3 regions of the Streptomyces sp. NPDC013157 genome follow, and region 3 is predicted to be linked to each of the others. Evidence: predicted binding sites of a transcription regulator. Region 3 holds the regulator's gene; each other region holds the start of a gene.

Region 1 (10,036 bases), on a different contig from region 3:
TCGACGTGGTCCCGCTGTTCACGACGGGACATGTCGTACTGGCCCTCATCCCCCTGCTGGCCACCGTCGGCGGCTGGGCCCTCGGTGAACACACGGGCGTGACGGCGGACGCCGCGCCCTGGGGCGCCCTGCTCTTCGGCCTCCTGTCGCTGCCGGTGCAGCTTGTGGTCGCCGTGGTCATGAGCATCGCGGGGTGGCTGTGACCGTCTCCGCGGACACCGCCGCCGCGTGGGCCACCCTGCTGACACTCGCGGGTCTGCCCGCGATCGGCTACGCGCTCTTCACCAGGCTCACCGGCCGGGGGCGCGGAGACGCCGCCCCTTGGCGGGTTCAGGACGATCCCACGACCTGGGTCGGGGCGGGTGCGGCGGTCGCGGGCCATGTGCTGGCCGTGGTCGCCGTGGTCGGGGAGTGGGGCAGGGTGTTCGGTTTCCTGACGACGGCGTACGTGGGCGGGTGCGTCGCCGGCGCGTTCGTCTATACGTACGACACCTGGGTGCGCGGGGGTGAGCAGCGCCGGAGCGCCCTGCGCCCCGTGCTCCTGCTCGTGGCGCCCTACGCGGTCGCCCTCGGGTTCTTCGGCCGCATCGCCGGCTGACCCGAGGGCGGACCGGACGGGGTCAGCTCAGGGTCTTCAGCGCCGCCCCGTCGAACGGCTTCAGTTCGTCCGCCCGGCCGGCGAGGACCTTCGCCGCCCACTCCGGGTCCTGGAGCAGGGCGCGGCCGACGGCGACCATGTCGTACTCCTCGCGCTCCAGGCTGTCGAGGAGGTCGTCGATGCCCTTGGTCCCGGAGCCCTCGCCGACGAAGGCCTTGAGGAACTCGCCGTCGAGGCCGACCGAGCCGACGGTGATGGTGGGCCTCCCGGTGAGCTTCTTGGTCCAGCCGGCCAGGTTGAGGTCGGAGCCCTCGAACTCGGGGAGCCAGTAGCGGCGGGTGGAGGCGTGGAAGACGTCGACACCGGCGGCGGCCAGCGGGGTGAGGATCGCCTCCAGCTCCTCCGGGGTCTCCGCGAGGCGGGCGTCGTAGTTGTCGGACTTCCACTGCGAGTAGCGGAAGATGACGGGGAACTCCGGGGAGACCGAGTCGCGTACGGCGGCCACGATCTCCGCCGCGAACTTCGTGCGGGCGACCGGGTCGCCGCCGTACGCGTCGGTGCGGCGGTTGGTGCCCGCCCACAGGAACTGGTCGAGCAGGTAGCCGTGGGCGCCGTGCAGCTCGACGCCGTCGAAGCCGATGCGCTCGGCGGCGGCCGCGGCCTCGGCGAACGCGCGGATCACGTCGTCCAGGTCCTGCTGGGTCATGGCCCTGCCCTCGCCCTCGGTGCCGTCCAGGCGGACGCCGGAGGGGCCGACGGCGGGAGCGTCCGCGAACGGCGGCTGGCCCTGCTGGCGGACCATGCCGATGTGCCACAGCTGCGGGACGATCGTGCCGCCGGCCGCGTGCACGCCCTCGGCGACCTTCGCCCAGCCCGCCAGCTGCTCCTCGCCGTGGAACCGCGGGACGCGGCTGCTGTCTCCGGCCGAGTCGTGGCCGACGTACGTCCCCTCGGTGACGATCAGCCCGACACCGGCGGCGGCCCGGCGCGAGTAGTACGAGACCACGTCCTCACCGGGGACGCCGCCGGGGCTGAAGTAGCGGGTCATCGGCGCCATCACGATCCGGTTGGGGACCGTGAGCCCGTTCAGGGCGATGGGGCGGGAGAGGATCTCGGCCGCGCGGGAGGCCGGAGGCGTGGTGACGGTCACGTGGGGGGCTCCTCGTGAGTAGGTCGAGTACCTGGGGTGGTGGCACCCGAGTTCGTAGACCGAACGGTATGTGCACACGCATCGAGTGCGCATCCGTGCACAACGATCTGTCCGGACGCGCACATTCCCGCTCCGACGCCGAAGCCGTGTGACCCCCGCCACGAAGCGCCGCCCTATCGGGTGGCGGCCCCACCGGCGCCCTGCGAGCATCTGCGGATGCTGACGCTCGCCGACGATCTCGGCCACCTTTCCTATGTCGTCGACGGTGACGGGCCGCCGGTCGTGCTCGTGCACGCCGGAGTGGCGGATCACCGCATGTGGGACGCGGTCGTGCCCGCCCTCTCGGCCCGGCACACGGTCGTCCGGTACGACCTGCGCGGTTTCGGCGAGTCCGCGCCCCCGACCGGGCCGTTCGACGAGACCGACGACCTGCGGCGCCTCCTGGACCACCTCGGCCTCGAACGGGTCCGGCTGGTGGGCGCGTCCTGGGGCGGCCGGGTGGCCGTGGAGTTCACGCTCGTCCAGCCGGACCGGGTGCACTCCCTGGCACTGTTCGCCCCGCCCTGGCCGGGATACGACTGGTCCGCGGAGATGGTCGCGTACGACGAGGCGGAGACGGCCGCCCTGGCCGCGGGCGACCTGGACACCGCGGTCCAGGTCAACCTGGACATGTGGCTGCGCGGGCCGGCCCGCGGGTGGCACGACGTCGCCGCCGGACTCGCCGACGAACTCCGCGGCCCGCTGCGGACGTCGCTGGTGAACCAGGACGTTGTGGGCAGGCACTCCCAGGGCACCACGGCCGGTGACATCACCGCCATCTCCGTCCCCACCCTGGTGGGGATCGGCGGGCTCGACACCGCCGACTTCCGGGACATCGCCCGCCGGTACGCCGCCGGAATCCCGGACGCCACCCTCGTCGAGTTCGCCGCCGCCGGACACCTCGTCGCACTGGACACACCCCTCGAACTCACCGCGGCGCTGGGGCCGTTCCTCGCGCGCTAGGCGCCGGCCGGCGGATCAAGTCGCTGGAAAGCAGCGGTGGCCGTCTCTGAGGGAGGGCGTGCCAGACCCCGCGTCTGCGGCAGGATCCACCGGACCGCCCCCGGCACAACGGCCGAAGCCCGCCGGGCACAGCGAAGGGCGGCACCCCCTGTCGAACAGGAAGTGCCGCCCTCGGTGCTGCGTCAGAACATCCGAGCCTCAGGCTCAGAAGTCCATGTCACCGCCCGGCATGCCGCCCGGAGCGGCCGCGGCGGCCTTCTCCGGCTTGTCGGCGATGACGGCCTCGGTGGTGAGGAACAGCGCGGCGATGGAGGCGGCGTTCTGCAGGGCAGAGCGGGTCACCTTCGCCGGGTCGATGATGCCCTCGGCGACCAGGTCGACGTACTCGCCGGTCGCGGCGTTGAGGCCGTGACCCGGGGTGAGGTTGCGGACCTTCTCCACCACGACGCCGCCCTCGAGGCCGGCGTTGACGGCGATCTGCTTCAGCGGGGCCTCGAGGGCGAGCTTCACGGCCTGCGCGCCGGTCGCCTCGTCACCCTCCAGCTCCAGCTTCTCGAAGACCTGGGAGGCCTGCAGCAGGGCCACGCCACCACCGGCGACGATGCCCTCCTCGACGGCCGCCTTCGCGTTGCGAACGGCGTCCTCGATACGGTGCTTGCGCTCCTTGAGCTCGACCTCGGTCGCGGCACCGGCCTTGATGACGGCGACGCCACCGGCGAGCTTCGCCAGGCGCTCCTGGAGCTTCTCGCGGTCGTAGTCCGAGTCGGACTGCTCGATCTCGGCGCGGATCTGGTTGACCCGGCCCTGGACCTGCTCGGTGGAGCCGGCGCCGTCGACGATGGTGGTCTCGTCCTTGGTGATGACCACCTTGCGGGCGCGGCCCAGCAGGTCGAGGGTCGTGTTCTCCAGCTTGAGACCGACCTCCTCGGAGATGACCTCGCCACCGGTGAGGATGGCGATGTCGTTCAGCATCGCCTTGCGGCGGTCGCCGAAGCCCGGGGCCTTGACGGCGACGGACTTGAAGGTGCCGCGGATCTTGTTGACGACCAGGGTCGACAGGGCCTCGCCCTCGACGTCCTCGGCGATGATCAGCAGCGGCTTGCCCGACTGCATGACCTTCTCCAGGAGCGGGAGCAGGTCCTTGACGGAGCCGATCTTCGAGTTGGCGATCAGGATGTACGGGTCGTCGAGGGACGCCTCCATACGCTCCATGTCGGTGGCGAAGTACGCCGAGATGTAGCCCTTGTCGAAGCGCATACCCTCGGTGAGCTCCAGCTCCAGACCGAAGGTCTGGGACTCCTCGACGGTGATGACGCCTTCCTTGCCGACCTTGTCCATGGCCTCGGCGATGAGCTCGCCGATCTGGGTGTCGGCGGCGGAGATGGAGGCCGTGGAGGCGATCTGCTCCTTGGTCTCGACGTCCTTCGCCTGCTCGAGCAGCGCACCGGAGACCGCCTCGACGGCCTTCTCGATACCGCGCTTCAGGGCCATCGGGTTGGCGCCGGCGGCCACGTTGCGCAGGCCCTCGCGGACCAGGGCCTGGGCGAGAACGGTCGCGGTGGTCGTACCGTCACCGGCGACGTCGTCCGTCTTCTTGGCGACTTCCTTGACCAGCTCGGCGCCGATCTTCTCGTACGGGTCCTCCAGCTCGATCTCCTTGGCGATGGACACACCATCGTTGGTGATCGTGGGGGCGCCCCACTTCTTCTCAAGGACGACGTTGCGGCCCTTGGGGCCGAGGGTGACCTTGACGGCGTCGGCGAGCTGGTTCATACCGCGCTCAAGGCCGCGCCGCGCCTCCTCGTCGAACGCGATGATCTTGGCCATGTGAAGTGGTCCCTCCAGGACTGGGGGTGAGTCTTCGGACCGCGCCCGCGCCCGCGACGGACGGCTCGCCGACCCGTGGGTTCCTTGCCCCACCCGGCCTGCGGGCCTCACCGACCCGGTCCTTCGTTGTCACTCTCACCTTCAGAGTGCTAACGCCAATGATTAGCACTCGCCCATGCCGAGTGCAAGCGCCTCCCGGGGATCGGCCCCCGGAGTCAGGCCCCCGGGCATGCGCCGGGCATGCCGAAGGGCCCGTGCCCCGGGAGGCACGAGCCCTTCGAAGAAGTACAGAAGAACGTCGCTGTCAGTCGGCGCGTGCTTCAGCCGGTCGCCAGCCGGACCATGTCCGCCTGCGGCCCCTTCTGGCCCTGCGAGATCTCGAAATCGACCCGCTGACCCTCTTCCAGGGTGCGGTAGCCGTCCATCTGAATCGCGCTGTAGTGGACGAAAACATCCGCACCACCGTCGACCGCGATGAAGCCGTACCCCTTCTCCGCGTTGAACCACTTGACGGTGCCCTGAGCCATGCCTAACTCCCCTATTACTGGCCCTTGCACAGATCCACACTTCGCGGATCCGGGTCAGACCTCACCCCCCATTGGTTGGGGGCGTGCGCCGGAACGCGTCGACCGCGGCTGAATGTATCTGTCCAACTGCCGTCTGCAACAGGTCAATCGGACGAGAATTCTGGACGGAAGGGGTCCGGAATGTAGCAAGAATTCGGCCGAATTCAGGGCAAGTCGGACCCCATAAAGGCCACAAAAGCCGCATATAACCCGCACACTTTGGCTACTTCTTGTCGGGCTCGCGGTATCGAATACGGGGCTCCCGACCTGGAGATCGGGACCGTGTTCCCCAACTCTACCGCGCTCAACCACACAGAATTGCCCCCTCCGCTTCTCTCACGGAGGGGGCAATCAGATGAACAGTCGGTGATCGGCGTTACCGAAGGTAATGTTCGGTCATTCGATCAGCCTGTCAAGCAGGTCGGCAGGTCAGCCGCCCGCGACGGCCGGGATGATGGAGACGCCGGCCCCGTCCGGGGTGGCGGTCTCCAGGCCCTGCTCGAAGCGGACGTCGTCGTCATTGACGTACACGTTGACGAACCGGCGCAGCTTGCCCTGGTCGTCGAGAACCCGCGCGGAGATCCCGGTGTGGTTCTTCTCCAGGTCCGAGATGACCTCGCCGAGAGTGGCGCCCTCGGCGGCGACTTCGGCCTGACCACCGGTGTAGGTGCGCAGGATGGTGGGGATGCGAACGGTGACGCTCACGTTTTTACCTCCGGTCTGGGCAACGCCCTATTTCTCGGGGGACTCAGGCGAGCCCGGCCTCGCGGAAAGACTCCAGATTCGGGCGAATGGTCGCGGTGAGTCCAGTCCCCGCCACTGCGTCCAGCGTCTTCAGCCCATCACCAGTGTTGAGTACAACGACCGACTTCGCCGGATCAATCAACCCATTCTCAATGAGCTTTTTGGTGACTCCAACCGTCACCCCGCCGGCGGTTTCCGCAAAGATTCCCTCGGTCCGCGCGAGCAGCTTGATGGCGTCGACGACCTGCTCGTCGGTGACGTCCTCCACCGCGCCGCCGGTGCGCCGCGCGATGTCGAGGACGTACGGCCCGTCGGCCGGGTTGCCGATGGCGAGGGACTTGGCGATGGTGTTCGGCTTCTGCGGGCGGACCACATCGTGGCCCTCCTTGTAGGCCACCGACACCGGCGAGCACCCCTCGGCCTGGGCACCGAAGATCTTGTACGGCTTGTCCTCGACGAGCCCGAGCTTGATCAGCTCCTGCAGACCCTTGTCGATCTTCGTGAGCTGCGAGCCGGAGGCGATCGGGATGACCAGCTGGTCCGGGATCTCCCAGCCGAGCTGCTCGCAGATCTCGTACGCCAGGGTCTTGGAGCCCTCCGCGTAGTACGGCCGCAGGTTGACGTTGACGAAGCCCCAGCCCTCGCCGGCCGAGTCGCCGATCAGCTCGGAGCAGAAACGGTTCACGTCGTCGTAGTTGCCCTCGATGCCGACGAGCTCGCCGCCGTAGATCGCGGCCATGACGACCTTGCCCTGCTCCAGGTCGTGCGGGATGAACACGCAGGAGCGGAAGCCGGCCCGGGCGGCGGCGGCGCCGACCGCGCCGGCCAGGTTGCCGGTGGAGGAGCAGGAGAGGGTGGTGTAGCCGAAGGCGCGGGCGGCCTCGACGGCCTGGGCGACGACGCGGTCCTTGAAGGAGTGCGTCGGGTTGCCGGAGTCGTCCTTCACGTACAGCCCGCCGGTCACCCCGAGCTCACGGGCCAGGTTGTCGGCCTTGACGAGCTTGGTCCAGCCGGGGTTGATGTTCGGCTTGGTCGCCACGTCCGCGGGGACGGGCAGCAGTGGCGCGTAGCGCCAGATGTTCGCGGGACCCGCTTCGATCCGCTTCCGCAGCTCCTCGGTGTCGTACGCCGAGAAGTCGTACGCGATCTCCAGCGGGCCGAAACACTCCTCGCAGGCGAACACCGGGCCGAGCGGCACGCGGTGACCGCACTCGCGGCAGCTGAGGGCTGCGGCGGGGCCGAGGTCGACGGTGGAATCCGTGGTGCTTGCAACAGTCTGCACAGCCATGTGAGGCGAGGCCCTTTCTCCTCATCTTCCTCACGACGCATCTCGCCGTGAGACGGATTTGGCACCTTCCCTAGCCGGGAGCCTCGCGGACGATCGACACTGATCGGCGATCTACGAGAACCGACTGGAGGGTTGCCGGGGCTTCAACGGGCCGTATCCCTCTGCCCCTCTGGATGAGCGGTATGCGGTTGTCGACGCCGGGTGACCCCAGGACATGCGATGGTCATCGGCGTTGTTCAAGACTGTAACCGAAGGCCAGGACAGTTGAGAGAGTCGTCCGTAACGCGAGATGGATCACACGTCGTCGTGTGGCCGTGACAGTGAGGAGCCGCTGACCGTGCTGGAAGAAGTCGAGCGCTGGCTGGCCACCCGCTCCTGGTCCGTATCCGATCGTCCGCTGCACCGGATCATGGCCGCCAAACGGTCCTCCGGGCAGACGGTCAGCGTCGTGCTGCCCGCGCTCAACGAGGAGGAGACCGTCGGCGACATCGTCGCGATCATCCGCCACGACCTCATGCAGCAGGTGCCGCTCGTCGACGAGATCGTGGTCGTCGACTCCGGCTCCACCGACCGCACGGCGGCCGTCGCCGCGGCGGCCGGCGCCCGCGTCGTGCACCGCGACGCGATCCTGCCCCGCATCCCCGCCGTACCCGGCAAGGGCGAGGTCCTCTGGCGCTCCCTCCTGGTCACCACCGGGGACATCGTCTGCTTCGTCGACGCCGACCTGCGGGAGTTCTCCTCCGACTTCGTCACCGGCATCGTCGGCCCGCTCCTCACCGACCCGGACGTCGACCTGGTCAAGGCGATGTACGACCGCCCGCTCGGCGGCGCCGCCGGACAGGGCGGCCGGGTCACCGAGCTGATGGCCCGTCCGCTGCTGAACATGCACTGGCCCCAGCTGGCCGGCTTCGTCCAGCCGCTCGGCGGCGAGTACGCGGCCCGCCGCTCGCTGCTGGAGCAGCTCCCCTTCCCGGTCGGCTACGGCGTGGAGCTCGGCATGCTGGTCGACGCCCTGCACCTGGTCGGCCTCGACGCCCTCGCCCAGGTCGACGTCGGCGTCCGCAAGCACCGCCACCAGGACGGCCAGGCCCTCGGCCGGATGTCCGCCGCGATCTACCGCACGGCCCAGCTCCGGCTGGCCCGCGGCCACCTGATCCGCCCCTCCCTCACCCAGTTCGAACGGGGCGAGGACGGCTTCGAACCGCGCACGTACTCGGTGGACACGGAGGAACGGCCGCCGATGGTGGAGATCACGGAGTACGCCGAGCGCAAGGTGGCGTGACTTCGCCGTACGGCCGTATACGGCGGCGCGTCGGGCGCGGCCGTACGTTTGAGCGTTTACGGGCCGGGCTAGGTTGTGGCGTATGGCTTCCCCCATGGCTTCCACCGGCGGTGCCGAGGTGCTGGTCGCCTCGAACCGCGGCCCGGTCTCGTACGAGCTGCGCGAAGACGGTTCGCTGCACGCCAAACGGGGCGGCGGCGGGCTGGTCTCAGGGCTGTCGGCCATCGGGCCGGACGCGAACGCGGTGTGGGTGTGCGCGGCACTGGGCGACGGTGACCGGGAGGCGGTGCGGCGGGCCGAGGGCGGCAGGCTGCCGGCCGGGGAGACCGGCGGGCAGCAGGTCCGGATGCTCGACATCGACGCGGACGTCTTCGCCGACGCGTACAACGGCATCGCGAACTCGGTCCTCTGGTTCGTCCACCACATGCTCTACCAGACCCCGCTGGAGCCGGTCTTCGACGCGGAGTTCCGGCGGCAGTGGGGTTCGTACCAGGCCTACAACCGCGCCTTCGCGCAAGCGCTGGCGCAGGAGGCGGGCCAGGGGGCGGTGGTGGTCATCCAGGACTACCACCTGGCGCTGGCCCCGCGGACGCTCCGCCGGCTCCGCCCCGACCTGCGCATCGGCCACTTCTCCCACACCCCCTGGGCACCGCCGGACTACTTCCGGCTCCTGCCCGACGACATCGCGGCGGAGCTGCTGAGCGGGATCCTGGGCGCCGATCACGCGGCGTTCCTGACGCGGCGGTGGGCGGACGCGTTCGTCGACTGCTGTCATGCGGTGCTGGGGCCGGGGATCCCGGCCGCCGATCCGTCGTCCGGCGGGACCCGGATCGGGGTGCACGGGCTGGGTGCCGACGCGGACTTCCTGCGGAAGCGGTCGCACGAGCCGGACGTCGGCGAGCGGATGGCCGCTCTTCGGGAGGAGATCGGGGAAGGGCGGAAGACGATCGTCCGGGTCGACCGGACGGAACTGTCGAAGAACATCGTGCGGGGGCTGCTGGCGTACCGGCAGCTGCTCGACGACCGTCCCGAGTGGCGGGAGCGGGTGGTGCACGTCGCGTTCGCGTACCCGTCGCGGCAGGACCTCGCCGTCTACCGGGACTACACGGCGGAGGTGCAGCGGGTCGCGGACGAGATCAACGCCGCTTACGGGACGCCCGGTTGGACGCCGGTGGTCCTGCACGTCAAGGACGACTTCGCACGGTCGCTGGCGGCGTACCGGCTGGCCGACGTGGCGCTCGTCAACCCCATCCGGGACGGGATGAACCTGGTCGCCAAGGAGATTCCCGTGGTGTCGGACGAGGGGTGTGTGCTCGTGCTGTCGCGGGAGGCCGGGGCGTACGAGGAGCTGGGCGAGGACGCGGTGGTCGTGAACCCGTACGACATCGGGGGGACGGCCGACGCGTTGGCACTGGCGTTGGCCATGCCGGTGGAGGAGCGGGCGGAGCGGTGCAAGAGGCTGGCCGAGGCCGCTACGGCGTTGCCGCCGGCGCGGTGGTTTCTTGAGCAGCTTGAGGCGTTGGGCGGGTCGGTTCGGTAGCGACGGATCTGCGGGCCGGTGGGGGCTGGTCGCGCAGTT
Region 2 (10,036 bases), on a different contig from region 3:
CGCGCTGGTCGCAGCCCTGGAGCAGTGGCCCCGGGACGGGGTGCCCGGCAATCCGGGCGCCTGGCTCATGGCGACCGCCCGCCACCGCGCCGTCGACCTGGTCCGGCGCCGGGAGAACTACGCCCGCAAGCTCGCCGAGATCGGCCGCAGCACCGAGACCACGGCCCCGCCGGAGGAGCCCGCCGACCCGGAGGACATCGACGACGACCTGCTCCGGCTCGTCTTCACCACCTGCCACCCGGTGCTCTCGCCCGAGGCCCGCACGGCCCTCACCCTGCGCCTCCTCGGCGGCCTGACCACGGCCGAGATCGCGCGTGCCTTCCTCGTCCCCGAGCCGACGGTCGCTCAGCGCATCGTCCGCGCCAAGCGCACCCTCGCGACGAAGAACGTCGCCTTCGAGGTGCCGTACAGCCCCGACCGCGAGGCCCGGCTCGGCTCGGTCCTGGACGTCATCTACCTGATCTACAACGAGGGGTACGCGGCCACGGCGGGCGACGACTGGCTGCGCCCGTCGCTCTGCGAGGACGCGCTGCGGCTGGCCCGGGTGCTGTCGGGGCTCATGCCGAAGGAGCCGGAGGTGCACGCCCTCGCCTCGCTCCTGGAGTTCCAGTCCTCCCGCACGGCCGCCCGCACCGGCCCCGACGGCGAACCGGTCCTGCTCAGGGACCAGAACCGCCGCCGCTGGAACCGCATGCTCATCGCCCGCGGCATCAGGGCCCTGGCCCGCGCGGACGCCACGGCGACCGGCGTCCCGGGGCCGTACGCCCTCCAGGCGGCCATCGCGGCCTGCCACGCGCACGCGTACACGTACGAGGAGACCGACTGGAGGGCCATCGCCACCCTGTACGGGCTGCTGGCGGCCCGCTCCCCGTCCCCGGTCGTCGAGCTGAACCGAGCGGTGGCCGTGTCGATGGCCGAGGGCCCGGCGGCCGCCCTGGAGATCGTGGACCCGCTGACCGCGGAACCCGCCCTGAGCGACTACCACCTGCTGCCGAGCGTCCGCGCCGACCTGCTGGCCCGCCTCGGGCGTACGGCGGAGGCCCGCACGGAGTTCGAACGGGCCGCGGGCCTCGCGCGCAACGAGCGGGAACGGGAGCTGCTGCTGGCCAGGGCGCGGGAGTGCGCTTCGTAACCTTTCGGCAGACTGCTGTTCAAGCGACGCGCACAGCACGGAGTACGTCGACCTGAAGTCGGCCGGCACCCAGGCCGCCATCGCCTTCGGCGGCACCGGTTCGGTGACGGCAGGTGCGCTGAACACGGCCGGCTCGTCGATCAGCGCGAGCGGGAACGACTTCGTGTACCAGCCGTACTGCAACGGCCTCGCCGCGACGAAGAGCGCCCTGGCGCTGCGCACGGACGCCGGTGCGCCCGCCGCGGCCCCCACCGGGTCCGGTACGGCGGCCGACCGGAACCTCGCGCCGCTCAGGACCGCCCAGCACCAGTAGCCGGCTGCGCGGGGGCGCCGACGAGCATGGTCGGCGCCCCCGCCACCCGGGTCAGGAACACGGTCGCCGCGTTCGGTCCCTGCGGCTTGACCTTCCTGCGCAGTTCCTCGGGCTCCACCGCGGAGCCGCGCTTCTTCACGGTCAGGTTCCCGACCTCGCGCTCGCGCAGCAGGGCCTTCAGCTTCTTGACGTTGAAGGGGAGTTCGTCGGTGATCTCGTACGCCGTCGCGCAGTCGGAGGCTTGGAGGGTGTCGGCCGTGACGTACGCGATCGTCGGGTCGATCAGGCCCGCGTCCAGCTCCTCGGCCACCTCGGCGACCAGGTGGGCACGGATGACGGCGCCGTCCGGCTCGTACAGGTAACGGCCGACCGGGCGGACGGCGGGGTCGGGCAGGCCGCGGCCGAGCAGGGTGCGCGGGCCGGGGAGGAGGGTGGCGCGGACGGCCCCCGGGGCGCCGGTGCCGAACCAGAGGACGGCTTCCTTGACGTCGCCGTGGTCCGAGATCCACTCGGCCTCGGCCGCCGCCGGGACCGCCTCGTGCGGGATGCCGGGGGCGATCTTCAGCGCGGCCACGCGGGCGGCCGACGCGGTGGCGACCGCCCAGGACAGCGGCGGTGAGTAGGCCTCCGGGTCGAAGATGCGGCCACGGCCGCCGCGCCGGGCCGGGTCGACGAAGACGGCGTCGTGGCCGGCCGTGTCCACCTCCTGGACGTCCGCCTCCCGTACCTCGATCAGGCCGGCGAGCCCGAGCGCCTCGGCGTTCGCGCGGGCGGCGGCCGCCGTCACCGGATCCCGGTCCACGGCGAGGACGCGGATTCCGGCCCGGGCGAGCGCGATCGCGTCGCCCCCGATCCCGCAGCACAGGTCGGCCACCGAGGTCACCCCGAGCGCCTTCAGCCGCCCCGCCCGGTACGCGGCGACACTCGCCCGCGTCGACTGCTCGACCCCGTTCGGGGTGAAGAACATGCGGCCCGCGTCCGCCTCCCCGAACTTCGCCGCCGCCCGCTGCCGCAGCCGGGCCTGGGCCAGCGCCGCCGACACCAGCTCGGCGGGGTGCTCGCGGCGCAGCCGGGTGGCCACGGCCAGCTCGTCGGCGGGCGCGGTGCCGCGCACCTCGTCGAGGAGGGCGTGGCCCTCGGGGGTGAGGAGGGGGGAGAGGAGGTCGTTCACCGGGTCATTGTCGGCCAGTCGGTGGATGGTTCGCCTCCGGCCGCGGTGTCTGCCGGGGTTCCGGGGAGAGGGCTGGAAAGATCCGAGGCCATGCGAGCAGTCGTACAAAATGACAAAAATAGGGTGGTTTTGGCCATGGCCGCCCTCGCCGCCGTGGCGGCCGTCACCGTCGTCTCCGGCTGCGCCGGACCGGAGGACGAGGCCGGGGTCCGTCCCGCCGCGGGCCAGCAGGCCCATCGGGCCGCCGCCGCCCCCGACGACCACGCCGCCCTGGTCGCCGCCGCCCGGCGCTGGGGGCTGGACGCGGTCCCGCTGCGGCCCCCGGCCCCGCCGAAGTACAAGCCGAGGATCACCGCTCGCGACGGCTTCGAGGTGGACGGCCAGGTGGAGGACGACCTGCCCCCGGTCTTCACCACCGTCCCCACCAGGAAGAAGGTCGTCTTCCTCACCGTCGACGACGGCTCCGAGAAGGACCCGGACTTCCTGCGGATGATGAGCGAGCTGCGGATCCCCTACACCGCGTTCCTCAGCAACTACCTGGTCAAGGACGACTACGGCTACTTCCGCCGGATGCAGGCCGAGGGCCACACCCTCAACAACCACACCCTCACCCATCCCTACATGCCCGGTCTGACCTACGAGGAGCAGAAGCACGAGATCTGCGGCATGCAGGACATCATGAAGCGGCAGTTCGGCAAGGCGCCGACGGTCTTCCGGCCGCCCTACGGCAACTACAACGGCGACACCCTGCGCGCCGCCAAGGCCTGCGGCATCAAGTACGCGCCGATCTGGGACGAGGAGGTGTTCGTCGACCACTGGGAGTACCGCGAGTGGGACCGCGGACTGCACCCCGGTGACATCGTCCTCACGCACTTCCGGGGCCGGAACGACTGGGACGGCACCATGGTCGACGACATGCGCCGCTTCCTGAACAAGGTCACCCGCGACGGCTACGCGGTGGCGCGCCTGGAGGACTACCTGTGAGCCGACCGAGGGCGACGGCCGCCGTCCTGGCCGCCGCCCTCCTCCTGTCGGCCTGCGCGCCGTCCGTCGACCCCATCGAACGGCTCGGCAGGAAGGCCGCCGACCGGGTGCACCCGCACGGCCCGTCGGGCGAGCCGCCGTACCGCCGCTGGGGCTTGACCGCGCCCCTCTCCCCGGCCCCACGCCCGCCGCTCCACCCGCTGTCCCTCCGCACCACCCGCCCCCCGGTCGTCGACCACATCCCCACCTCCGACCGGGTGGTCTTCCTGACCTACGACGACGGCGCCGAGAAGGACCCCCGCTTCGTCGACATGGTCCGCGAACTGCGGCTGCCGGTGAGCATGTTCCTCACGGACAGCGTGGTCGGCCCCGGCTACGGCCACTTCGCCCGCCTGCAGTCGGTCGGCGCGAGCGTCCAGAACCACACCCTCGACCACCCGGCCATGCCCGGCCTGCCGTACGCCGGCCAGCACGCCGAGATCTGCGGCCAGCAGGAGAAGCTGAAGTCCCGGTTCGGCATCCGCCCCCGCCTCTTCCGCCCGCCCTACGGCATCTACGACACCACCACCCTGCGCGCGGCGGCGGACTGCGGGGTCACTGCGGTGGTCCTGTGGCGGGCGGCGATGACCCCCGACGGCATCACCTACCGCACCGGCGACAAGCAGCTCCGCCCCGGCGACATCATCCTGGTCGGCCCCGACGAGGCCCTCGGCCCGACCCTCAGGAGCCGCACCGCCCGCCTCCTGCGCCGCGTCCAGGCGGCCGGCCTGACGGTGGGCCGGCTGGAGGACTATCTGTAGTCCTACCTCCGGGCTTGGCCGCACATCCCGCCGGTCGGGTGTCTGACGACGGCGCTCGGCCACAAAATCCAGCCCGTCCGGCGTTTGGGGACGAGGCCGAAGGCCGACAGGCGGGGGTCTGGGGGCGCCAGCCCCCAGGGACGGTCACCGCAACACCGCGCAACCCGGTTTTTTCGGCGCCGCGCCGCAGGCAATTGGCACTCCGCTTGACCGAGTGCTAATCGCGGTCATAGTCTCGGCTCTGGCACTCGGCAGATGAGAGTGCCAACAACGCGACGGGCAGGTCCGGCACCCGCGACGACGGATCCACCTGGTCGCCACCTCAGACAGTTAACCCCGTGAGATCTCCGAAGGGGGAGGTCGGATCGTGACGACCGCCAGCTCCAAGGTTGCCATCAAGCCGCTTGAGGACCGCATCGTGGTCCAGCCGCTCGACGCCGAGCAGACCACGGCCTCCGGCCTGGTCATCCCGGACACCGCGAAGGAGAAGCCCCAGGAGGGCGCCGTCCTCGCCGTGGGCCCGGGCCGTTTCGAGAACGGCGAGCGCCTGCCGCTCGACGTCAAGGTCGGCGACGTCGTGCTCTACAGCAAGTACGGCGGCACCGAGGTGAAGTACAACGGCGACGAGTACCTCGTCCTCTCGGCTCGCGACGTGCTCGCGATCATCGAGAAGTAAGCCTGCGACTTACACCTCAAGCACTCCGCTTGAAGCTGCGCCCCTGGCCCCCGCGATCCTCCAAGAAGCCGGGCGCCAGGGGCGCAGTCTTGTTCACCCCAGATTTCCGAGAGGGCATCCGCTGCCATGGCGAAGATCCTGAAGTTCGACGAGGACGCCCGTCGCGCCCTTGAGCGCGGCGTCAACAAGCTTGCCGACACGGTGAAGGTGACGATCGGCCCCAAGGGCCGCAACGTCGTCATCGACAAGAAGTTCGGCGCCCCCACCATCACCAACGACGGTGTCACGATCGCCCGCGAGGTCGAGATCGAGGACCCGTACGAGAACCTCGGCGCGCAGCTGGTGAAGGAGGTGGCGACCAAGACCAACGACATCGCGGGTGACGGTACGACCACCGCCACCGTGCTGGCCCAGGCGCTCGTCCGCGAGGGCCTGAAGAACGTCGCCGCCGGTGCCTCCCCGGCCGCCCTGAAGAAGGGCATCGACGCCGCGGTCGCCGCCGTCTCCGAGGACCTGCTCGCGTCGGCCCGCCCGATCGACGAGAAGTCCGACATCGCCGCCGTCGCCGCGCTGTCCGCCCAGGACCAGCAGGTCGGCGAGCTCATCGCCGAGGCGATGGACAAGGTCGGCAAGGACGGTGTCATCACCGTCGAGGAGTCCAACACCTTCGGTCTGGAGCTGGACTTCACCGAGGGCATGGCCTTCGACAAGGGCTACCTGTCGCCGTACTTCGTGACGGACCAGGAGCGCATGGAGGCCGTCCTGGAGGACCCCTACATCCTCATCAACCAGGGCAAGGTCTCCTCCATCGCGGACCTGCTGCCGCTGCTCGAGAAGATCATCCAGTCCAACGCCTCGAAGCCGCTGCTGATCATCGCCGAGGACGTCGACGGCGAGGCCCTGTCGACCCTGGTCGTCAACAAGATCCGCGGCACCTTCAACGCGGTCGCGGTCAAGGCCCCCGGCTTCGGCGACCGCCGCAAGGCGATGCTGGAGGACCTGGCGATCCTCACCGGCGCCACGGTCGTCTCCGAGGAGGTCGGCCTCAAGCTCGACCAGGTCGGCCTGGACGTGCTCGGCTCCGCCCGCCGTGTCACCGTCACCAAGGACGACACCACGGTCGTCGACGGCGCCGGTGACTCCGGTGCCGTGACCGGCCGCGTCGCCCAGATCAAGGCCGAGATCGAGAACACCGACTCCGACTGGGACCGCGAGAAGCTCCAGGAGCGCCTCGCGAAGCTGGCCGGCGGCGTGTGCGTGATCAAGGTCGGCGCCGCCACCGAGGTGGAGCTGAAGGAGAAGAAGCACCGTCTGGAGGACGCCATCTCCGCGACCCGCGCCGCGGTCGAGGAGGGCATCGTCTCCGGTGGTGGCTCCGCGCTCGTCCACGCCGTGAAGGTCCTCGAGGACAACCTCGGCAAGACCGGCGACGAGGCCACCGGTGTCTCCGTGGTCCGCAAGGCCGCCGTCGAGCCGCTGCGCTGGATCGCCGAGAACGCCGGCCTGGAGGGCTACGTCATCGTCTCCAAGGTCGCCGAGCTGGAGAAGGGCAACGGCTACAACGCCGCCACCGGCGAGTACGGCGACCTGGTCAAGGCCGGCGTCATCGACCCGGTCAAGGTCACCCGCTCCGCCCTGGAGAACGCCGCCTCCATCGCCTCCCTGCTCCTGACGACCGAGACCCTCGTCGTCGAGAAGAAGGAAGAGGAAGAGGCCGCCGCCGCAGGCCACTCGCACGGCCACTCGCACTGAGGCGACAGTCTCTGAGCTGAGGAAGCCCCCGCTCCCGGTCGTCCGCCGGGAACGGGGGCTTCGCCCCTCGCGGGTACTTCGATGGTCGGCCTACTTCGCCAGTGCGTCCAGCGCACCCAGCTGTGCCAGCAGCCCCATCCGGTCGTACTGCAGCCAGCCCTCGGCCATCTTCCCGTTCGCGTCGAAGCGGTGGATCGTGGTCCCGGCCATGGTGACCTGCCGGCCGGTGTTCGGGATCCCCATGAACGGCCCCTGGTGCACGCCCGTCCAGAGCCACCTGGTGCACACCCGGTCGCCCTGGGCGATCTGGTCCTCGACGCGGAACGTGAAGTCGAAGGCCCCCCGCCACATCTCCAGCTTGCGCCGCATCGCGTCCATGCCGATGGTGTCCTGTCCCTCGACCGGATCGTGGTCGTGGTAGTCCTCGGCGAGCAGGCCGTCCAGCGGAGCCAGCGGGCCGGCCGCCGCGATCGTCTCGAAGAACCGCCGCGCGGTGCCGGCGTACAGCCCCTCGTCGCGCACCACGTCCAGATCGGTGAACGTCGGCGTCCCCTCGCACAGCGCCAGCAGCTCGTGGAAGACCTTGTCGGTCTCCGGCAGCCGTGAGTTCCGCATCGCCTCCTCGTACGACGGGAACTCCACGATCTCCACGACGTGCTCCGCGTCGCTGCGGTCCTTGCCGACCAGCGTGTGCGTCGCCGTCCGCTTCCCCTTGGTCTGCTCGACCCACCTGTCCATCAGCCGGTCCATCTCGTCGAACCGCCTGGTCCTGCACTCGATGAGCTGCACGAACGTCATGAAACCGCCTCCGGCCCCCCTGCGGGCGCGACCGAACTACACCATCGTCTCACCGGCCCCGTTCCGGTGGGTCCCGGTGCGCCCTGGTGCAGCCCGGCCGGCTCCCTACTGCGGCCCGTACTTGCGGCCCGTCTTCGAGCTGATGCCGCCCACCAGCCCGCGCGGCGCCATCTTCGCCAGGCCCGTCAGCACCTTGTAGCGGGGATCCGGGACCGACAGCGTCTTCCCGCGCGCGAGGTCGGCCAGCGCCGCCGCGACCAGCTTGTCGGCGTCCAGCCACATCCAGCCCGGGATGTTGTCCGTGCCCATCCCGGCCCGCTGGTGGAACTCCGTACGGACGAACCCCGGCGCCAGCGCCATCAGCCGCACCCCGGTGCCCGCGAGGTCGCGCGCGGCGCCCTGGGTGAACTGCACGACCCACGCCTTGGAGGCGCCGTACGTCCCGCGCGGCACGAAGGCCGCCACCGAGGCCACGTTGACGACACCGCCGCGGCCGCGCTCGCGCATCGCCTCGGCCGCCGCCGAGGTCAGCCGCAGCACCGCCTCGCAGTGCACCTTGAGCATGCGCAGCTCGTCGGCCATCGAGACGTCCAGATAACGGCCCTTGTTGCCGAAGCCGGCGTTGTTGACCAGCAGGTCGACCGGGTTCTTGCGGTCCCCGAGCCGGGCGGCCACCGACTCGATGCCGGCGTCCTCGGCGAGGTCGGCGGTGAGCACCTCCGCCTCGATGCCGTGCCGGTCGTGCAGCTCGGTCGCCTGCTCGCGCAGCCGCTTGGTGTCCCGCGCCACCAGGACGAGGTTGTGCCCGTCAGCCGCCAGCCGCCGCGCGAACGCGGCACCGATCCCCGCGGTCGATCCCGTAATCAGAGCCGTTGTCATGGACCAAGGGTAGTTACCCGGACTGACGGCGTCCGCTGTGCGCACCGGCTCTCCCTAACGGTGAAGTGCCGGTGAACGGCCTGCGCGTGACAGCCGTTCAGCCGCTCTGCGCCGCCACGTACTTCCGGGCCTGCGCCAGCGCCTCCGGGTGCAGCGCCGCGCCCGCCGCGAGCAGCCGGGGCAGCAGCTCCCGCTCGGTGGTGGTCGCGCGGAACTCCATCGCCGCCGTCACCCCGTGCTCCGGCAGGTGGATGATCTCGATGGGGTCGCCGGACCGGATCTCACCCGGTTCGATCACCCGGAGGTAGGCACCGGTGGCACCCTTCCGCGTGAATCTCTTCACCCATCCCCGCTCGCCCAGATGGCCCTGAAAAGTACGGCACGGGATGCGCCCCGAGGTGACCTCCAGTACAACCCCGGAGCCGATCCGCCAGCGCTCGCCGATCAGCGCCTCCGACACGTTCAGCCCGTTTGTCGTGAGGTTCTCACCGAAACAGCCGTTCGGCAGCGGCCGGCCGAGCTCCTTCTCCCAGTGGTCGAGGTCCTCGCGCGCGTACGCGTAGACCGCCTGGTCGTCGCCGCCGTGGTGGCGCAGCTCGCACACCGCGTCCCCGGCCAGCCCGCTGCCCGCGGTCCCCTTGGGCCCGGGCGCCGCCACCCGCACCGGCCCGTCCACCGGCCGCTTGTCGATACCGGTCACGCCGTCGACCTGGTCCGTGTGCGGCGACGGCGTCGGACGGCCGAGGTTCACCGAGAGAAGCTCCATGCTCCGACGGTACGGGAGCATCCTCAAAGCGTCGACGCGTTTTCGGGCGCCCTGTCCAAGCCCGTCTTATGCTCAAGAGATGATCGAGGCACGTCATCTCCGCGTCCTGCGCGCCGTCGCCACCACCGGGTCCTTCTCGGCGGCGGGGCGCGAACTGGGCTGCACCCAGCCCGCCGTCAGCCAGCAGATGAAGGCCCTGGAGACCTCCGTGGGCACCCCGCTGCTGGTCCGCAACGGCCGCGAGATGCGCCTGACCCAGGCCGGCGAGGCCCTGGTCCGGCACGCCTCCGGGATCCTCGCCGGGCTCACCGCCGCCGAGGAGGAGGTCGCCGCGATCGCCGGGCTGCGCGCGGGCCGGGTGCGCCTGGTCTCCTTCCCGAGCGGCAGCTCCACGCTGGTCCCGACGGCACTCGCCGCCCTGCGCGCCGCCCACCCCGGCACCCGCGTCTCCCTGGAGGAGGCCGAGCCGCCGAAGTCCGTGGAGCTGCTGCGCGCGGGTGACTGCGACATCGCGCTGGCCTTCCGCTACGAAGGTGCCGCGGACGCCGAGGAGTGGGACGACCTGGTGGTACGGCCGCTGCTCACGGACCGGCTCGTCGGCCTGGTGCCGGAGCGGCACCGGCTGGCCCGGGCGGAGTCGGTCGCCCTCGGGGAACTCGCAGACGAGCCCTGGATCGCGGGCTGCCCGCGCTGCCGGGGGCAGCTCGTCCAGGCGTGCGAGAGTGCGGGCTTCACGCCCCGCATCGACTTCGCCACCGACGACTA
Region 3 (10,036 bases):
GTACACGGCGACCGAGCTGCGCGGCACGGGCGGTGTCCTCGCCTCCCGCGACAACTACGCGGACACCCTGATCGACGAAGTCAGGCTGGCCAGGAAGGTCCTCGGCGACGATCCGCGCGAGGTGCGGACCGTGTTCGTCGGCGGTGGTACGCCGACCCTGCTGGCCGCCGCCGATCTCGTACGGATGCTGGGCGCGATCCGGGACGAGTTCGGGCTCGCGGCGGACGCGGAGGTCACGACGGAGGCGAACCCGGAGTCCGTCGGCCCCGCCTACCTGTCGGCCCTGCGCGAGGGCGGTTTCAACCGGATCTCCTTCGGCATGCAGAGCGCACGGCAGCACGTCCTGCGGGTCCTCGACCGCACCCACACCCCCGGGCGGCCCGAGGCGTGCGTCGCGGAGGCCCGCGCGGCCGGCTTCGAGCACGTCAACCTCGACCTGATCTACGGCACCCCGGGCGAGTCCGACGACGACTGGCGGGCCTCGCTGGACGCGGCGATCGGCGCCGGGCCCGACCACGTCTCGGCGTACGCGCTGATCGTCGAGGAGGGCACCCAGCTGGCCCGCCGGATCCGCCGGGGCGAGGTGCCGATGACCGACGACGACGTCCACGCCGACCGGTACCTGATCGCCGACTCGGTGCTGTCGGAGGCGGGCTTCGACTGGTACGAGGTGTCCAACTGGGCCACCTCGGAGGCGGGCCGCTGCCTGCACAACGAGCTGTACTGGCGGGGCGCCGACTGGTGGGGCGCCGGACCGGGGGCGCACTCGCACGTGGGGGGCGTGCGGTGGTGGAACGTCAAGCACCCGGGGGCGTACGCGGCGGCGCTGGCGTCGGGGCGGTCGCCGGGCGCCGGGCGGGAGGTCCTGTCGGACGAGGACCGGCGGGTGGAGCGGATCCTGCTGGAGCTGCGGCTGCGGGAAGGGTTGCCGTTGGCGCTGCTGAAGGAGGAGGGGCTGAAGGCCGCGCGGCGGGCGCTGGGGGAGGGCTTGCTGGAGGAGGGTCCGTATGACGGGGGGCGGGCCGTGCTGACGCTGCGGGGGCGGTTGCTGGCGGATGCGGTGGTGCGTGATCTGGTGGACTGATCACGGTCAGGCCCCACCGCTGCCCGTGACGAAGTCGATCAGTTCCTCCACCCGGCCCAGCAGCTCCGGCTCCAGGTCCTTGTAGGAGCCCACGCGCGCGAGGATCGCCTGCCACACCGCGCCCGTGCTGTCCGTGGGCCAGCCCAGCGCCCGGCAGACGCCCGTCTTCCAGTCCTGGCCGTGCGGGACGCGGGGCCAGGAGCCGATGCCCAGGGACGACGGCTTCACCGCCTCCCAGATGTCGATGTACGGGTGGCCGACGACCAGGGCGTGGTCGCTGGTGACCGACTGCGCGATGCGCCACTCCTTGGTGCCGGGGAGCAGGTGGTCGACGAGGACGCCGAGGCGGGCGTCGGGACCGGGGGCGAACTCGGCGACGATGGCGGGAAGGTCGTCGACGCCCTCCAGGTACTCCACGACCACGCCCTCGATGCGCAGGTCGTCGCCCCAGACCTTCTCGACCAGTTCCGCGTCGTGGCGGCCCTCCACGTAGATGCGGCCCGCACGGGCGACACGCGCGCGTGCGCCGGGGACGGCGACCGAGCCGGATGCGGTACGGGAGGGACGTACCGGCCCCCCTGACGTGGGGCGTACGAGGGTGACGACCCGGCCCTCCAGGAGGAAGCCGCGCGGCTCCAGCGGGAAGACGCGGTGCTTGCCGAAGCGGTCCTCCAGGGTGACCGTGCCCGCCTCGCAGCGGATCACCGCGCCGCAGAAACCGGTACCCGGCTCCTCGACCACCAGACCGGGTTCGGCGGCCACCTCGGGCACCGGCTTCGGCTTCTTCCAGGGCGGGGTCAGGTCGGCGGAGTACTGGCGCATTCGGATGACGATAGGAGAAGCCGAACGGGTGCGCCTACGACACGCCGAAACGGGCGGCCAGGGCGTCGCGCTGGGCCCGTACGAACGCCGCGTCGACGACCGCTCCGTGACCGGGGACGTACAGGGCGCGATCACCACCGAGCGAGAGGAGGCGGTCCAGGGCCGCGGGCCAGCGGGACGGTACGGCGTCGGGGCCGGCCTGCGGATCGCCGGACTCCTCCACCAGGTCGCCGCAGAACACCACCTCCGGGTCGCCGGGGACCAGGACGGCGAGGTCGTGGGGGGTGTGGCCGGGGCCCACGTTGGCCAGCAGGGCCTGGCGGCCGTCGCCCAGGTCGAGGGTCCACTCGCCGGAGACCAGATGGCGCGGGAGCGGGAGGGCGTCGGCCGCCTCCTCGGCCTCCGCGGCCGGCAGGCCGTTGCGGATCGCGTCCAGGCGGAGTTCCTCGCGGTGGTACGCGAGGACGGCCTCCGTGCCCACCGCCGCGTACAGGTCCGCACCCGCGAAGGCGGCCGCGCCGAAGACGTGGTCGAAGTGGGGATGGGTGAGCGCGAGATGGGTCACACGGCGGTCGGCCAGCGCCTGCGCCTCCGTACGCAACCGCGCGCCCTCCGCCAGGCTCGACCCGGCGTCCACCATCAGGGCCGTGCCCGCGCCCAGGACCAGACCCGCCGTGCAGTCCCAGCCCGGCAGCCGGCACCGGCCGACCCCTTCGGCCACCCGCTCCCAGCCCAGCTCTTCCCAAGTCACCGTCATGCCGCGACGCTAGCCGTAGAAGGCCGTGGGTCCTGACCGACCTTGCCCAGTCAGTACCCCACGGCCGTACACTGGGCCGGGGATGCTGGCACTCGCGTTCGCAGAGTGCCAGACGAAAGGCCCGAAGGGACCGAAAGGCCGCGGTGACGACTTTCTGGAGGTGTGGCGCCGGATGCTGAGTGAACGCAGGCTTCAGGTGTTGCGCGCCATCGTCCAGGACTATGTCGGCACCGAGGAACCGGTCGGATCGAAGGCGCTGACCGAACGGCACAACCTCGGGGTCTCCCCGGCAACCGTGCGCAACGACATGGCCGCCCTGGAGGACGAGGGGTTCATCGCCCAGCCGCACACCAGCGCGGGGCGGATCCCCACCGACAAGGGGTACCGGCTGTTCGTGGACAAGCTGGCCGGCGTCAAGCCGATGAGCGCGCCCGAGCGGCGGGCCATCCAGAACTTCCTCGACGGCGCCGTAGACCTCGACGACGTGGTGGCGCGGACCGTTCGGCTGCTGGCCCAGCTGACCCGGCAGGTGGCGGTCGTGCAGTATCCGTCGCTGACGCGGTCGACCGTGCGGCACGTGGAACTGCTCTCCCTCGCGCCGGCCCGGCTGATGCTGGTGCTGATCACCGACACCGGGCGGGTCGAGCAGCGGATGGTCGACTGCCCGGCGCCCTTCGGGGAAACGTCTGTGGCGGACCTGCGGGCGCGGCTGAACAGCCGGGTCGCGGGGCGCCGGTTCTCGGACGTGCCCCGGCTGGTGGAGGACCTGCCGGAAGCGTTCGAGGCCGAGGACCGCGGCACGGTCTCGGCGGTGCTCTCCACCCTGCTGGAGACGCTCGTCGAGGAGAACGAGGAGCGGCTGGTGATCGGCGGCACCGCCAATCTCACCCGCTTCGGACATGACTTTCCCCTCATGATCCGGCCCGTCCTGGAGGCGCTGGAGGAGCATGTCGTGCTCCTCAAGCTCATGGGCGAGGCAGGGGATTCGGGCATGACCGTACGCATCGGTCACGAGAACGCCTACGAGGGACTCAACTCCACGTCCGTGGTGTCGGTCGGCTACGGTTCGGGCGGCGAGGCAGTCGCCAAACTCGGCGTGGTCGGACCGACCCGCATGGATTACCCGGGAACGATGGGAGCGGTACGAGCGGTGGCACGGTACGTCGGACAGATCCTGGCGGAGTCGTAAGTGGCCACGGACTACTACGCCGTTCTCGGCGTGCGCCGCGACGCGTCGCAGGAAGAGATCAAGAAGGCCTTCCGTCGGCTCGCGCGCGAGCTGCACCCGGACGTCAACCCGGATCCGAAGACCCAGGAGCGGTTCAAGGAGATCAACGCCGCTTACGAGGTGCTCTCCGACCCGCAGAAGAAGCAGGTCTACGACCTCGGCGGGGATCCGCTCTCGCAGAGCGGCGGCGCGAGCGCGGGCGGCTTCGGGGCCGGCGGGTTCGGGAACTTCTCGGACATCATGGACGCGTTCTTCGGTACGGCGTCCCAGCGCGGGCCGCGGTCGCGTACGCGGCGCGGCCAGGACGCGATGATCCGGATCGAGGTCGAGCTCGACGAGGCGGCCTTCGGCACGACCAAGGACATCCAGGTCGACACGGCGATCGTCTGCAACACCTGCAACGGTGAGGGCGCGGCGCCGGGCACCTCCGCCCAGACGTGTGACATGTGCCGGGGCCGTGGTGAGGTCTCGCAGGTGACGCGGTCGTTCCTGGGCCAGGTCATGACCTCGCGGCCCTGCCCGCAGTGCCAGGGCTTCGGGACGGTCGTGCCGACGCCGTGCCCGGAGTGCGCGGGTGACGGGCGGGTGCGGTCGCGGCGGACGCTGACCGTGAAGATCCCGGCCGGTGTCGACAACGGCACGCGGATCCAGCTGGCCGGTGAGGGTGAGGTCGGGCCGGGTGGCGGTCCCGCCGGTGACCTGTACGTCGAGATCCACGAGCTGCCGCACTCCACGTTCCAGCGGCGCGGGGACGACCTGCACTGCACGGTGACGATTCCGATGACGGCGGCGTCGCTCGGTACGAAGGTGCCGTTGGAGACGCTGGACGGGCTGGAGGAGGTCGACATCCGGCCGGGCACGCAGTCCGGGCAGTCGATTCCGCTGCACGGGCGTGGGGTCACGCATCTGCGGGGCGGGGGGCGCGGTGATCTCATCGTCCACGTCGAGGTGACGACGCCGACCAAGCTCGATCCCGAGCAGGAGCGGTTGCTGCGGGAGCTGGCGAAGCTGCGCGGGGAGGAGCGGCCGCAGGGGCAGTTCCAGCCCGGTCAGCAAGGGCTGTTCAGCCGGCTGAAGGACGCGTTCAACGGGCGTTGACGGGGTGCCGTGAAGGGGCTCCGCCCCTTCGACCCCGCCAGGGGGCTCCGCCCCCTGGACCCCCGGGACCTATGCCCACCCACCACCCGACTCGGTCCGTCAACAGGTGCGGTCGCCCCTCGGCTCGGTCGGTCGAGGGGTGGGGTTGCTCGCCCGGCTCGGTCGGTCGAGGGGTGGGGTTGCTCGCCAGGTTCGGGTGGTCGAGGGGTGGGGTTGCTCGCCCTGGACCGGTCGGGTCGGTGGGGGGAGATTTGTGGCATGTGCCAAAGGGGCGGCCCGATTCGGTCTTGTTCGGAGGACGTGACAACATGCCGTCATGTCCTCCGCACTGACCGATCTCTTCCCTCTTCCGATCGTGCAGGCCCCCATGGCAGGCGGGGTCTCCGTCCCGCAGCTTGCCGCCGCCGTGTCCGAGGCGGGCGGGCTGGGGTTCCTCGCCGCCGGGTACAAGACCGCCGACGGGATGTATCAGGAGATCAAGCAGCTGCGGGGGCTGACCGGCCGTCCCTTCGGTGTGAACGTCTTCATGCCGCAGCCCGAGTACGGCGAGTCCGGTGCCGTGGAGGTCTACGCGCATCAGCTGGCCGGTGAGGCCGCCTGGTACGAGACCGAGCTCGGCGACCCGGACAGCGGCCGGGACGACGGGTACGAGGCCAAGCTGGCCGTGCTGCTGGACAACCCGGTCGCCGCCGTCTCCTTCCACTTCGGCGTGCCGACGCGGGAGGTGCTGGACTCGCTGCGGCGGGCCGGGACGGTCACGCTGGTCACCGCCACCACCGCCGAGGAGGCCCTCGCCGTGGAGCGGGCCGGGGCGGACGCGGTGATCGCCCAGGGCGTGGAGGCCGGCGGACACCAGGGCACCCACCGGGACCTGCCGGAGAACGACGGGTCCGGCATCGGGCTGCTGTCGCTGGTCGCCCAGGTGCGCGAGACCGTGGGCATCCCGGTCGTCGCCGCGGGCGGGATCATGCGCGGCGGCCAGATCGCGGCCGTACTGGCGGCGGGGGCGAGCGCCGCCCAGCTGGGGACGGCCTTCCTCGCCACCCCGGAGTCCGGCGCCGCCGGCCTGCACAAGCAGGCGCTCACCGACCCGCTCTTCACGCGGACCGCGCTGACCCGGGCGTTCTCCGGGCGGCCCGCCCGCGGCCTGGTCAACCGGTTCATGCGCGAGCACGGCCCGTACGCGCCCGCCGCCTACCCGGAGGTCCACCACCTCACCTCCCCGCTGCGCAAGGCCGCCGCCCGGTCCGGGGACGCGCAGGGCATGGCCCTGTGGGCCGGGCAGGGGCACCGGATGGCCCGCGAGCTGCCCGCCGGACAGCTGGTGGAGACCCTCGCGGCCGAACTCGCCGCCGCGTCGACAGCGTTGTCCACCAAGGAGGGGGAGAAGCGATGACCGCCCCCGTCTTCGTCGTCGAGCACTTCCGTACGGACGCCGGCGGACAGTACGTCCTCGACGGGCCCGAGGGACGGCACGCGGTCTCCGTGAAGCGGCTCCAGCCCGGCGAGGAGGTCGTCCTCACCGACGGCGCCGGCCGCTACGCGGTCTGCGACGTGGTGGCCGCCGAGGGCAAGGACCGGCTGGTCGTCCACCTGGCGTCGGTCTCGGAGGAGCCGGAGCCGGCTCCGCGCATCACCGTCGTCCAGGCTCTCCCCAAGGGCGACCGCGGCGAGGTCGCCGTGGAGACCATGACCGAGGTAGGCGTCGACGCGATCGTGCCCTGGCAGGCCGCCCGCTGCATCACCCAGTGGAAGGGCGAACGGGGTCTCAAGTCGCTGGCGAAGTGGCGGGCCACCGCCCGCGAGGCCGGCAAGCAGTCCCGCCGGGTGCGGTTCCCGGAGGTCGCGGACGCGGCGACGACCAGGCAGGTCGCGGCACTTCTGGCCAAGGCCGACCTCGCCGCCGTGCTGCATTCCGACTTCGGGCACGGCAGCGAGCCGCTCGCCGCGGCCGAACTGCCCGCCGACGGCGAGATCGTGCTGGTCGTCGGGCCCGAGGGGGGCGTCGCGCGGGACGAGGTGGCGCTGTTCGAGGAGGCGGGTGCGAAGACGTACACCCTGGGGCCTACCGTGATGCGCACGTCGACCGCCGGGACGGCGGCCACGGCCCTGCTGCTGGGCCGCACCGGCCGGTGGTCCTGAACCGACCGCACCACACCCTGGGGAACACGCCGTGGAACTCGCCCAAGTCCGGCTCCTGGTCACCGACTTCGCCGCCTGCTACCGCTTCTACGCCGAAGTGCTCGGACTGAAGCCGCAGTCCGGGGCGAGCGAGGGGCCGTACGAGAAGTTCAGCCCGCACGCCGGATCGGCGGGGATCGCCCTGCAGGACCGGGCGATGATGGCCGCGATACTGGACGAGCTGGGGGACGCGGCGACCGGGCACCGCTCGCTGGTGGTGCTGCGCGTCGACGACCTCGACACCTACTGCGAGCAGATCGTCGGACGGGGGGCGGTCCTCCTGCACGGGCCGGCGGAGATGACGGAACGCATGCGGGTCGCCCATCTCAAGGACCCCGAGGGCAACCTGGTGGAACTGCAGGAGTGGCTGCTGCTGCGCACCTGAGGGACGGTGCACCGGCACGGGTGACCTCTCCGAACACGTGAGTGGCCGTATGTCCCCTACCGCCACCGGCACGACGGTGGCAGGCTGCCCTCCATGGGGGTATTGAGGCGGATTTGGGGCCGGCCGCGCGGGACCAGGGTGGCGGCCGTGGCAGGGCTCGCGGTGCTCGCCGTGGGCGGTGCGGTGGCGTGTCAGCCGAGCGACCTGAACACCGCGACGGTCGCCTACACCACCGACCGGACCGCAACCGCCGAGCTGAAACGCCAGCACGTCGACGTCGACTGGCTCACCTGCACCGGCAACTACGGGTCGTCGGCGGGGGCCACGAAGAGCACGAAGACGCCGTCGGCCACCTCGACCACCGTCGTCTCCGTCGACTGCCAGGGCCGGACCACGGACGGCCGGAACATCACCGTCACCGGCCGGGTCACCAAGGCCGTCAGCGGCGCCTGCGTGCGCGGGAGCCTCGTCGCCAAGGTCGGCGGCAAGGAGTGGTTCCGGGTGAACGGGCTGGGCAATTGCGACGCCACGCCCGGGCCGACGTACAGCACCTACCGCCCGCCCACCTACGGACAGCAGCCGGGCCCCACCGTGACCGTCACGAAGACCATCTGGTGCCAGGGCGACCCCACGTGCTGGCCGGTGCAGGGCAAGTGATCGAAATCGGCCACCGGGAGCACGCCCCGGTGCATAGGCTGAGCGGGTGACTCAGGGTGCAGCGACAGGACCGCGGTCCTACCTCCGATTTCCCCATGTCCACGGCGATCTGGTCGCCTTCACCGCCGAGGACGACGTGTGGCTCGCGCCCCTGGACGGCGGCCGGGCCTGGCGGGTCAGCGCCGACAACGTCCCCGTGACGCTGCCGCGCATCTCGCCCGACGGGACCACGGTCGCCTGGACCTCCACCCGCGACGGCGCCCCCGAGATCCACCTCGCCCCCGTCGACGGCGGTCCGTCCACCCGCCTGACGCACTGGGGGAGTTCCCGCACCCAGGTACGCGGCTGGACCGCCGACGGGCAGGTCCTCGCCATCTCCACCCACGGCCAGGCCAGCCTCCGGCGCAGCTGGGCCCACACCGTCCCGCTCGACGGCGGCCCGTCCACCGTCCTGCCGTACGGCCCGGTCGGCCATGTCGCCCCCGGCCCGCACACCGTGCTGCTGTCCGCGCCGATGGGGCGGGAGGCGGCCTGGTGGAAGCGGTACCGGGGCGGTACGGCGGGCAAGCTGTGGATCGACCGGGAGGGTGCCGGCGAGTTCGTACGGCTGCACGCGGAGCTGGACGGGAACCTGGAGTACCCCGTGTGGGCCGGCGACCGGATCGCGTTCCTCTCCGACCACGAGGGCACGGGCGCGCTGTACTCCTCCCTCGCCGACGGCTCCGACCTGCGCCGGCACACCCCCCTCGACGGTTTCTACGCCCGGCACGCGTCCGGCGACGGCACCCGCGTCGTCTACGCCTCGGCCGGTGAACTCTGGCTCCTCGACGACCTGGAGGGCGCCGAGCCGCGCTGCCTGGACATCAGGCTCGGCGGACAGCGGGTGGACCGGCAGCCGTACCCGGTCAACGCGGCCCGCTGGTTCGGCTCGGCCTCGCCCGACCACACCGCGCGCGGCAGCGCCGTCCTGGTGCGCGGCGGCGTGCACTGGGTGACCCACCGGTCCGGCCCGGCGCGGGCCCTCGCGGCCCAGCCCGGGGTGCGGGCCCGGCTGCCCGTCACCTTCCGCGCGGACGCCGAGGAATGGGTGGTGTGGGTGACGGACGCCGAGGGCGACGACGCCCTGGAGTTCGCCCCCGCCACCGGACTCGTGCCCGGCGCCACCCCGCGCCGGATCGCCGCCGGACAGCTCGGCCGGGTCCTGGACCTCGCCGTCGCCCCCGACGGCGGCCGGGTCGCCGTCGCCGCCCACGACGGACGCCTGCTCCTCGTCGAACGCGAGACGGGCGAGGTCCGCGAGGTCGACCGCAGCGAGGACGGCGACGTCTCCGGACTCGCCTTCTCACCCGACTCCGGCTGGCTCGCCTGGTCCCACCCCGGCGCCGGCGGCCTCTGCCAGCTCCGCATAGCCCACACCACCGACCTCACCGTCACCGAGGCGACCCCGCTGCGGTTCCGGGACTACGACCCCGCCTTCACCCGCGACGGCAAACACCTCGCGTTCCTCTCCACCCGCTCCTTCGACCCGGTCTACGACGAGCACGTCTTCGACCTGGCCTTCGTGGTCGGCGACCGCCCGCACCTGATCACCCTGGCGGCCACCACCCCCTCGCCGTTCGGCCCGCAGCGGCACGGCCGTCCCTTCGAGACCCCCGACAAGGACGAGACCCCGGACGCCGAGGGCACTCCCGCCACCCGCATCGACCTGGAGGGCCTCGCCGACCGGATCGTGCCCTTCCCCGTCGAGGCCGGCCGCTACTCCACGCTGCGCGCCGCCAAGGACGGCGTCCTCTGGCTGCGCCACCCGGTCCGCGGCGTCCTCGG

What was found. Region 3 encodes HrcA, which represses chaperone genes, less so after heat shock. Its sites were predicted from a motif close to TTNGCACTCNGNNNNNCNGAGTGCNAA; they were not measured.
Region 1: the regulator HrcA is predicted to act here: its motif matches at 4,740-4,766, upstream of groL (chaperonin GroEL).
Region 2: the regulator HrcA is predicted to act here: its motif matches at 4,595-4,621, upstream of groES (co-chaperone GroES).

Annotation. Positions count from the first base shown of each region.
Region 1 is NZ_JBIBAK010000009.1:222,006-232,041, forward strand. It holds gene ACFY6U_RS26580 (hypothetical protein) at 1-203, shown strand, start outside; gene ACFY6U_RS26585 (hypothetical protein) at 194-598, shown strand; gene ACFY6U_RS26590 (NADH:flavin oxidoreductase) at 621-1,748, opposite strand; gene ACFY6U_RS26595 (alpha/beta fold hydrolase) at 1,965-2,750, shown strand; gene groL (chaperonin GroEL) at 2,955-4,577, opposite strand; gene ACFY6U_RS26605 (cold-shock protein) at 4,898-5,104, opposite strand; gene ACFY6U_RS26610 (ubiquitin-like small modifier protein 1) at 5,573-5,848, opposite strand; gene thrC (threonine synthase) at 5,892-7,175, opposite strand; SAM riboswitch class I at 7,194-7,355, opposite strand; gene ACFY6U_RS26620 (glucosyl-3-phosphoglycerate synthase) at 7,513-8,457, shown strand; gene ACFY6U_RS26625 (trehalose-6-phosphate synthase) at 8,552-9,997, shown strand.
Region 2 is NZ_JBIBAK010000013.1:34,408-44,443, forward strand. It holds gene ACFY6U_RS32905 (RNA polymerase sigma factor) at 1-1,132, shown strand, start outside; gene ACFY6U_RS32910 (hypothetical protein) at 1,236-1,445, shown strand; gene ACFY6U_RS32915 (methyltransferase domain-containing protein) at 1,423-2,616, opposite strand; gene ACFY6U_RS32920 (polysaccharide deacetylase family protein) at 2,707-3,600, shown strand; gene ACFY6U_RS32925 (polysaccharide deacetylase family protein) at 3,597-4,400, shown strand; gene groES (co-chaperone GroES) at 4,768-5,076, shown strand; gene groL (chaperonin GroEL) at 5,203-6,828, shown strand; gene ACFY6U_RS32940 (ester cyclase) at 6,919-7,626, opposite strand; gene ACFY6U_RS32945 (SDR family NAD(P)-dependent oxidoreductase) at 7,732-8,505, opposite strand; gene ACFY6U_RS32950 (MOSC domain-containing protein) at 8,603-9,271, opposite strand; gene ACFY6U_RS32955 (LysR family transcriptional regulator) at 9,351-10,036, shown strand, end outside.
Region 3 is NZ_JBIBAK010000006.1:330,980-341,015, forward strand. It holds gene hemW (radical SAM family heme chaperone HemW) at 1-1,084, shown strand, start outside; gene ACFY6U_RS20830 (DUF3097 domain-containing protein) at 1,091-1,906, opposite strand; gene ACFY6U_RS20835 (MBL fold metallo-hydrolase) at 1,941-2,663, opposite strand; gene hrcA (heat-inducible transcriptional repressor HrcA) at 2,836-3,852, shown strand; gene dnaJ (molecular chaperone DnaJ) at 3,853-4,989, shown strand; gene ACFY6U_RS20850 (nitronate monooxygenase) at 5,306-6,385, shown strand; gene ACFY6U_RS20855 (16S rRNA (uracil(1498)-N(3))-methyltransferase) at 6,382-7,131, shown strand; gene ACFY6U_RS20860 (VOC family protein) at 7,163-7,555, shown strand; gene ACFY6U_RS20865 (hypothetical protein) at 7,649-8,212, shown strand; gene ACFY6U_RS20870 (S41 family peptidase) at 8,259-10,036, shown strand, end outside.